Regions from separate parts of the Photobacterium ganghwense genome, predicted to be linked through region 1. Evidence: riboswitches for the same ligand, from Rfam matches in the RefSeq annotation. Region 1 holds a riboswitch; the other holds the start of a gene.
What was found. Region 1 has a riboswitch for cyclic di-GMP ahead of FH974_RS05240 (lytic polysaccharide monooxygenase). Riboswitches for the same ligand answer to the same signal wherever they lie in the genome.
Positions count from the first base shown of each region.

Region 2: linked by a shared signal. The riboswitch ahead of FH974_RS09270 (TfoX/Sxy family DNA transformation protein) and the one ahead of FH974_RS05240 (lytic polysaccharide monooxygenase) in region 1 are both predicted to bind cyclic di-GMP.

Region 1 is NZ_CP071325.1:1,072,908-1,077,337, reverse strand. It holds gene yiaY (L-threonine dehydrogenase) at 1-512, opposite strand, end outside; gene FH974_RS05240 (lytic polysaccharide monooxygenase) at 867-2,096, opposite strand; cyclic di-GMP riboswitch class I at 2,158-2,291, opposite strand; gene FH974_RS05235 (pilus assembly protein TadG-related protein) at 2,418-4,265, opposite strand; gene FH974_RS05230 (DUF3613 domain-containing protein) at 4,279-4,430, opposite strand, start outside.
Region 2 is NZ_CP071325.1:2,018,493-2,022,922, forward strand. It holds gene FH974_RS09260 (heme ABC transporter ATP-binding protein) at 1-648, shown strand, start outside; gene purR (HTH-type transcriptional repressor PurR) at 1,174-2,181, shown strand; cyclic di-GMP riboswitch class I at 2,385-2,491, shown strand; gene FH974_RS09270 (TfoX/Sxy family DNA transformation protein) at 2,615-3,205, shown strand; gene FH974_RS09275 (hypothetical protein) at 3,405-3,809, shown strand; gene FH974_RS09280 (carboxymuconolactone decarboxylase family protein) at 3,948-4,430, shown strand, end outside.

The sequences.
Region 1 (4,430 bases):
ATCAGCGGCGTGGTGTGCTTGTCAACGATCGCCATCTTGATGTGGCGCGCTTCATCAGTGATGATACAAAAACGCGTCATTTCCGATGCAGTACCCGCCGTGGTGTTAATGGCAACTAGCGGCAACTGTGGTTTGGCCGAACGGTCAACACCTTCGTAGTCAGCAATTTTGCCGCCATTCGCTGCAACCAGCGCAATCCCTTTCGCACAATCGTGCGGTGAACCGCCACCCAGTGAAATAACAAAGTCACAGCCGCCTGCTTTCAACAGCTCAAGGCCTGCTTCAACGTTGTTAATGGTTGGGTTTGGTTGTGTCCCATCAAAAACAACAGACTCAACATTTCGCTCTGCCAGCAGGTCAGCAACTTGCTTAACCATGCCAATTTGGCTGAGAATTTTGTCAGTGACGATCAATGCTTTTTTAAAGCCATGACCTTTAATTGCATCCGCCGCTTCAGTCAGGCAGCCAGCGCCCATGAGGTTTACTGTAGGAATAAAGAACGCAGTGCTCATTTATAATTCTCCATAATTATCAAATACTCATTACTTTAGCTTACCAACGGCCAAGAGACTGATTGGCTTTGATCAAGCTACCTGTAATCAGTCTTGTGTAACTCCAGCGGGGTAGAAGCTACCACCAAATTAATGTGCAACAAATTGATCTTGAGCAAGGTATTCAAGTTGCCGAGATATGCAACCAAATTAATTTGAAGCAGATCACTAAACCCGTTTAAAACAGGATTCATTGTTTTTTACTGTAAACACTGACTTTCCTGTCATTGACGTTTCATACTGATTTTCGTGAACTTTCAGGTATAAAAAAGCGCCGGACTGTGCCAGCGCTTTTCTCTGAATTTCCGCGGTTGATTACAGTTTCAACCAGGCATCCTGCCAGTTCGAACCATAACCCGGCTCATAATGTGAGGCCGAATTGATGTTACACCATCCGCCTTCCGGAAATGGCCGACATTGGTATGTGCTGCCGTCCCGGCTCAGCACCACGGTTTTACCCGGCTCGTAACTGCCAATATTGTCGGGGTAAACAAAATCGTATTCGCCAGGTTCACTTGGCTCAACAGGATCCGGCGGGATCACTTCACCGTCGCGAATATCCAGGGCATAACGGTAATCACGGTTGGTCACATACACCTGATTGCCGTACAGATCGGATTGATCAAACCAGATCTCTCCAGTTGATTGCAGCATCCCCAACTGCGTGATTGCGTGGTACTGCTCATTGACCTTTAGTGCCAGTTCATACGACCACAAATGGACGCTCTGATTGGCAGCCGTTACAGGAAGCGTAACTTCAACCACCTCCTGCCCTGAACCATCAAAAATACGGAACAGCACCTGATCACCAACCTGGGCCTCCAGCCCCTGCGGGATCAACGCGCCCAGAGGCTGCCATTCAACTGCCGGTGCTTCACCGTCGAAACGGATATCACTGCAGTTGTAGAATCCCTCCCCGGCGGCATCATCCCGCTGCCAGCGTGTCAGCAGAGTCGCATCTCCAGAACGGCCTGCTGGCAGTGTCACGTTCATCACATAGTAATCCTGACCGTCTATCTGGGTTTTCGCGATATTGCCGTGTTTGGCAATCAGCTCGACATCGTCCCACCCCAAGCGGCTGTGCGCCGCATTGTAAGACGGTTTCGACAGGTAAATTTCCCAGAAACTCGGGTTGTGTGGTGCCGTAGCACGAAACTTGAGCTGAAACGTCTCACCGGATTGCATCGCAGTCCGCTGCCATTGGCCTGAGGCAACCCCCATGCCGCTCTTTTTGGGATCCGAGCCATAACAGAGCTGCCCGTCAGCAACCACAGCCTTCACGGCATTCAAGTCGGTGTAGCCCGCCACATTGGCAGAGAACTCATGATTCTGAACAAATGGATAGGCGCCGGATTCCTGAAAAACGGCCCGACATGCCTGGTTCGGAATGCCAGAGCCGTCTGTCGGCCAGTAATACCCGCCATCTTCTACGCAAAACATTTGCCGGGCTTTGGGAAAATCGGTGTAGCCGTGCGCACTGACCTGTAACGGAATCAAGGCCATCACCGTAGCGGCGCTCAATGATAAGGAAAAACGTTTTTTCATGATGTGCTTCCAGTTAATTCGTTGGGAAGCCAGCTATGTGAAGAAAGCCGTGCTTTCTTAATCAGGTAGCCCCGCTGCCATAAAGCACAGCGACAAGTAACCACGCCGGATAGCGTATGAACGGTCGTGCAATCTGCGCTTGTTAGGCCGGTGGCTTTGCGTCGAACCCTTTCAGATTCTTTGCCTTTAGCTGACCGCACTAGTTATAGTGATTTTGCCTGTCAGAACAATTCCCTACGACAACTCTGGAAGGGTGATCCCGTTCTCTTTATCAAGGGCATTTCGTCCTTATTGTTAGCTTCCTTGTTTACGCCTTACCTGTCATTCGATCAATACCCCGCCTTCCAGTTCGAAATCGCTGACAAACACATCGGCCTGCCCCACCGATACCCCCAGAGCTTTCAGCAGAGGATCGACCACCTCCGTCACCACCGGCGTCAGCACATCATGCAAAATAGCAGGAAGCAGCACACTGTCTATCAGGCTTAATGCCGAGTTAAGTACATTCAACAGGCTCCCCAGAAGACCGCCAAGCAAGCCTCCTAACAAACCTTTATCAACGTCTTCACCCGTGTCAGCGGTTTTCAAATTGGCAGACAAGGTTGCCCCGGATACGGTCTCAGACAAGGTGCCGGAAGCTACCTGAGCGTATTGTTTGGGCAGCATATCGGTAGCAGTCAAGCGCTCACTGTGGGGCTGAAATGCCGCCGATGAATTCGGAAAACTGGCCCCGACTTCTACCGCCAGCAAATCTGAATACAGCGCCGGAATATCAACCACAACCGAGAACGGCTGACTGATATCACCGAAATCGTCGGCATTGCCTTCTGCCCCACCATCACCAACGAAAATCGTTGCCACCGAGGGTTTGGTAGCAAAATCAAACGTGACGGTATGTTGCTGACTCCACTGACAGCCAGACACATCCAGCAGCCGGGTTTCGGCTTCTGCTGCCACAACCTTGACCCCAAGGACACTGCTTTTCACCGTAATAATCCCCAGATCCAGACTGCTCAGCAGACTCAACGCATTAACCTTTAAATCCAGCTCTATTTGGGCGGTTTTTACAGCATTAACGAACCCGTCATTTTCCTGAGACGGCAGCAGCCCCATTTTAAATTGCGGCGGCTGCGTCACTGTCAGACGGATTTCCGTTAACGGTGCCAACAGTGATGCCAGATCCAGCTCTCCTCCCGCCAATGACAAGGTACGGCTGTCGAGATTGACCGCAGCCAGCACAGATGCGTAAACAAGATCATATAAAGACAGGCTGGCAGCGAGCGCCGCTTGATGAATAGCCACTATTTCACTGTCATCACTCCCGTTGGCCAGCGTCAGAAATCCGTTCAGGGTGATTAACGGCAGGGAAGACACACTGGCCACACTACGGATCTGGGAAAGAGCCTGACCGGCTTCTGACGTCGCTCCAACTTGGGTGATCAACACGTCTATCAGCTGCGCGATAGACAACTCTTTGACCAGCAACTGATCGAGTTGTTGTTCCAGCGAGTCGCCACCCAGCGGCTGCTCTTGATTCATTGCAGCAACCAAGGTTCCCAGTCCGATTCGGGTGTTGACCAGCTCGTCATACGACACCAGTGTCAGGTTTCCGCCCAGTGCCGCGCCGAGAATGGAATTGGTCAACCCGACATCGACCAGCGTTGAGCCAACGCCGAAACCGACTTTCGCTTTTTTATTGATCCCCGCCTGAGCTGACAAGGTGATCATCTGGGCGTCAGAAGAGCCAGAAAGCAGACGGGGAAACAGGCTGGCAGCCACCTTTTTGCTGATGGTCACCCGCGCGGCGTCCTGAAATGCGCTCTCAGTACCGGTCTCGATCACCCAGTGATTATCGTGAATACTGGCTGTGCCGACATCAACCCGATAACTGGCACTACTGGTGTCAAAGCCATTCGCCGCCAGAACCGATTTAGCCGTCGCTTCCATGGCACTTTTCTGGCTGACTCCGTGGAGATAACAACCGCTTCGCCCCAGACTTAATGCCGCAAGATCAGCCTGTTGCTGCAGTCGTCGTTGTTCCCAGAACAATCGCCCGGTATCGACTGCCAACGCTAAAAATACGGCCATCGCTATCATCAGCAGAATAAGCCCGCTCCCGACAGCTCCCTGCTGCCGCTTTCTGATACCACCACCGATGCGCACCGACATATTGGTATCCTTCCTAGCTGCCGCCCATAGAATCAGAGATAAATTTGGCCGGAATGGGGGTGGTAAAGCTGTTCAGCATCCGCTGCTCAGTCTGCTCGGCTGCCTGCGGCAACACCGCATCGTTATATTCTGTCGCCAGCTTGCCGCTCGCCTGCAGTTCAAGCC
Region 2 (4,430 bases), 950 kb from region 1:
GGCCGCAACCGACAAAACTGGCCACCCCATCAGCTGGCTCAGCATCTCGGCATCCTGCCGCAGCACAGCAGTCTGACATTTGCCTTCACGGCTGAAGAAGTGGTGGCTCTGGGGGCTTTGCCTCTCAATATCTCGCAGGCCCGTACCCGAAAAATTGCCAGTGAAAAAATGGCGCAGGTAGACGTGACTGCCCTGTCTTCACGTCTGTACCCGACCTTATCCGGCGGAGAAAAACAGCGGGTTCATTTTGCCCGCGTGCTGACACAATTAAGTCAGGCGGGCGAACAGTGCGTTCTGATGCTTGATGAACCGACCTCAGCGTTAGATCTGGCGCATCAGCACAACACGTTACGCGTCGCCAGAGACATGGCTCGGGCCGGCGCGGCGGTCATCGTCGTCATCCATGATCTGAACCTTGCTGCTCAGTACGCTGACCGGTTAGTTATCATGAACAACGGCAAAATCCAGGCAGATGGTAGCCCGCAGCATGCGTTAAGCGAATCGCTCATTGAAACCGTATATGGCTGGCCGGTATGCATCAGCCACCACCCGGTCGACGGCTACCCTGTCGTGTTACCGGCAGGTGAAAACGCAAACCGAAAAAAGGCAGAAAACAGAGCCGCTATTACTATCAATCAAACCTCGTGAAGCAGAGTGATAACGCCGCTTCAAGTGAAAAGACCACGGTTTTATAAGAGCGGAAACATCGTTGATTGAGCGAAATTAGTACCGGTTGTCGCGCAGCAAGCACAACCGGTATTTTTATTCCATGCAAACTGATTTATTGCAGGATATTAAATTTGTTTCAAATCAAGTTATTACCGTAACAATAAATTGCAGCGCAGAGCCTTGTTACAAGCAAAATATTGATAACTGTCAATAAATATCCATGACTTTGGCCAGAAACATTGCACTATTGGCCACACTCAGTAAAATGTGATCGCAAGCGATTAAACAATGCAAATGATCCATGCAACGCGTTTTATTAGCGCGGGTACGATTTTTTGTTATCAGAGATGAAGCCGCCCGTTCGAGATGCGGCCTTTTGGCGTTTCTGGTAATTCCACCTAACAGAATAGTGAATGGCATCCCTGACATCGCAACTCATCACTGTCCTCTTAGGTAATGCATTCAATTTAAAGGTCTGCGGACCCATTCACTAGAAGAATAACTATGGCAACGATTAAAGATGTTGCACGTATGGCTGGTGTTTCAACCACCACCGTTTCACACGTGATCAACAAAACACGCTTCGTGGCTGAAGCAACACAGAAGAAAGTTCTCGCGGCGGTTGAAGAGCTGAACTACGCACCAAGTGCCGTAGCACGAAGCCTGAAGTGCAATACAACCCGTACCATCGGCATGCTGGTAACCAAATCGACCAACCCGTTTTTCGCTGAAGTTGTCCACGGCGTTGAAGAATATTGCTACGGTGAAGGCTATACGCTGATTCTGTGTAACACCGAAGGTAACCTGGAAAAGCAAAGAGATTACCTGCGTATGCTGGCCGAAAAACGTGTAGATGGCCTGCTGGTGATGTGTTCGGATCTTGACGAGCAACTATTGGAACTGCTGGAGCGCCAGAAAGATCTGCCGATGGTGATCATGGACTGGGGTCCGGAAAGCCCGCACACCGATAAAATTCAGGACAATGCTGAACTTGGCGGCTACGTGGCAACCAAATTCTTTATTGAGCACGGCCACAAGGAAATTGGCTGTCTGACTGGCCACGCAGAAAAAGCGGCCTGTCGCGAACGCCTGAAAGGTTTCCGCAAGGCAATGACAGAAGCCGGACTAGACATCAATGAAGACTGGATTCTGGAAGGTGACTTCGAATGTGAATCTGCGGTAAAAGCGGCCAACACATTTATGGCAATGGAAAAGCGTCCAACCGCGATTTTCTGCTTCAATGACATCATGGCGATGGGCATGATCAGTACATTTGAGCAAGCCGGTATCCGTGTACCTGACGATATGTCGATCATTGGCTACGATAACATCGACTTGGCACCGTATTTTTCACCGCCACTGACCACTATCCACCAGCCTAAACGCCGTTTGGGTAAGAGTGCGGTTGAGATTCTGATGGATCGCGTGAAGAACAAAGAACACGAGCATCAGGTTTTTGAAATGATACCAGAACTGGTCGTTCGCAAATCAGTGCGTAACCTGAACAGCTAATATGCATAACTTGATGACAAATGTATGACAAACCGGAGATTTTTATCTCCGGTTTTTTTGTACCACTTTTGACTTAAACAGTAATAAATTCACAACATTAGAAGTATATCACTATAAAAATTGTGAGATATTACTGGGAGCAATATCACACTTTAAAAGTTGGGAGCAAGTTCAAAATAATCTTCTGAGATATGCTTTAGGTGTCACGAACAAGGCAAACCTATCGAAAGGTAGGGACGCAAAGCTTCCGGCCTAAGAGTAGGCAGTTTTATTTTTAAAGCAGTCAACTTATGGTAGCGGGGTTGCCGATGGATATAGCAGATAACATCAGGAAATAATTTCACTTTTCCCTGACAGTTCGTTTTACAACTCTGCTATTCTTGAATCCTCGCTCGTTGTTAGGTGACCTAGTAACAATTCACCGAGAAGACGCATGGACAAACCAGTACTCAAAGATTCATTACGCCTTTTTAATAATTTCGATAACGTCAAATCACGCTCAATGTTTGGCGGCTTTGGCATATTTTCTGGCGAAACAATGTTTGCACTCGTGGTAAATGACAAACTGCATTTACGGGCGAATGCCGACAATGAAAAGGAATATAAATCCGCAGGAATGAAACCTTATGTATATAAGAAACGTGGCTTTCCTGTTGTAACCAAACATTATGCCATTCCTGAAGAGTGGTGGGACGATACTGATAAAATTCTGGCTCAGGCGAAATTGTCTTTATCTGCCGCTAAAGCAGATAAAGAAATAAAAAATAACACCTCTCCCAATCGAATCAAAGATTTACCCAATCTTCGCCTGGCGAATGAGAGGATGTTGAAAAAAGCCGGAATAACCACAGTGGATGAGCTGTATGAAGCCGGTGCCCTGAATGCGTATAAAGCGCTACAGAGCACTCATGAAGGCGAAGTAAGTATCGACTTACTGTGGGCTTTGGAAGGAGCAATCAGTGGCAAGCACTGGTCTGTTATCCCGAAAGAGCGGCGCTCAGAACTTCTTGCGAAATTAAGTTAATCGCAACCTGACACATATAAAAGAGATCTTCGGATCTCTTTTTTATTCCCAACATATTTTTGGCTCTGCAATGACAGAATAATGTCATTCCCTGTCAAACATTGAATTAACTCACAAAGCTGCTTATTAATTCGGCAACACACTTTTATTCAATGAGGGCAATTGTAGAATTAGCCGGATGTAAAACACCGGAGGTTATATGAACTATTCCCAACCTTTCCCAGGACAAAATGAACAGATGTTCAAGGATAAGTTTGGCAAATGGCCACGCCTGATGCGAGCGGTGGTTCTTATTAGCCTGCTTCCGCCTGTGGTTGTCTATTTATTGGTCAGCCAACAAGTGGCTTCACCGGTGGCTATGCATGATGTGTTACTGTCGATTACCGTGTTAAACGTCACTTTATTCGTCTGGGGACTACTCCTAAAAATCCGCGCTAGAAAGTATTGGTATCGTAATTACCATATTGGTAAAACCATGTTGTTGTCTGTCGCCCCGATTATCGCTTGTGGCTATATTCTGATCACCGATGCACCAAGCAGTCGCAATCAGGTGGCTAACCAGCCGCAATCCATTCCTGTACGAATTTCCATCGATCAATCCTGATTTCTACTATTTTGATTAGCGACTGAAATTTTTTACCTCTTTATCAGGTCTTTGTCTGATATTTACCGATAAAATGATCCATGATCTTTATATTGGACTCAGACAGTTACACGACACACCGACGATAAAGAGGTTCCTGTGCGTATTCCGGCTAAAAAGCGTTACTCCGTTCTGATCAGACCCCTGCTCTGGCTCCAACAGCGGCACTTCGGCAAAGTGCTGAATCCTGCTTTACTGTGGGGTAGACGTCCGCCTTTATTCTGGCTGGTCGCCGGCTTTTTTGGTTATCTGGATCGCCGTTCTTCTCCCCTCTCCCCTGTGATTCGCTCGCTGGTGTGTGTCCGGGTCTCCCAACTCAATGATTGTGCCTTCTGTGTCGATGCCAACGGCATGCGACTGGCAGAACGTTGCCAGTCTGTCGAGAAAATCAAAGCGCTGGCACATTGGCAACAAAGTGAACATTTCGATGAATGTGAACGTGCCGTTCTGACCTATGTGGAAGCCGTCACTGTCACCGGGCAACGAGTCACGGATTCCATGCTGGTTAGTCTTAAACAGTGGTTCGACGAAGATGCCTTAGTAGAGCTCACTGCCCTGATTGCCTTCCAGAACTTGTCGGCC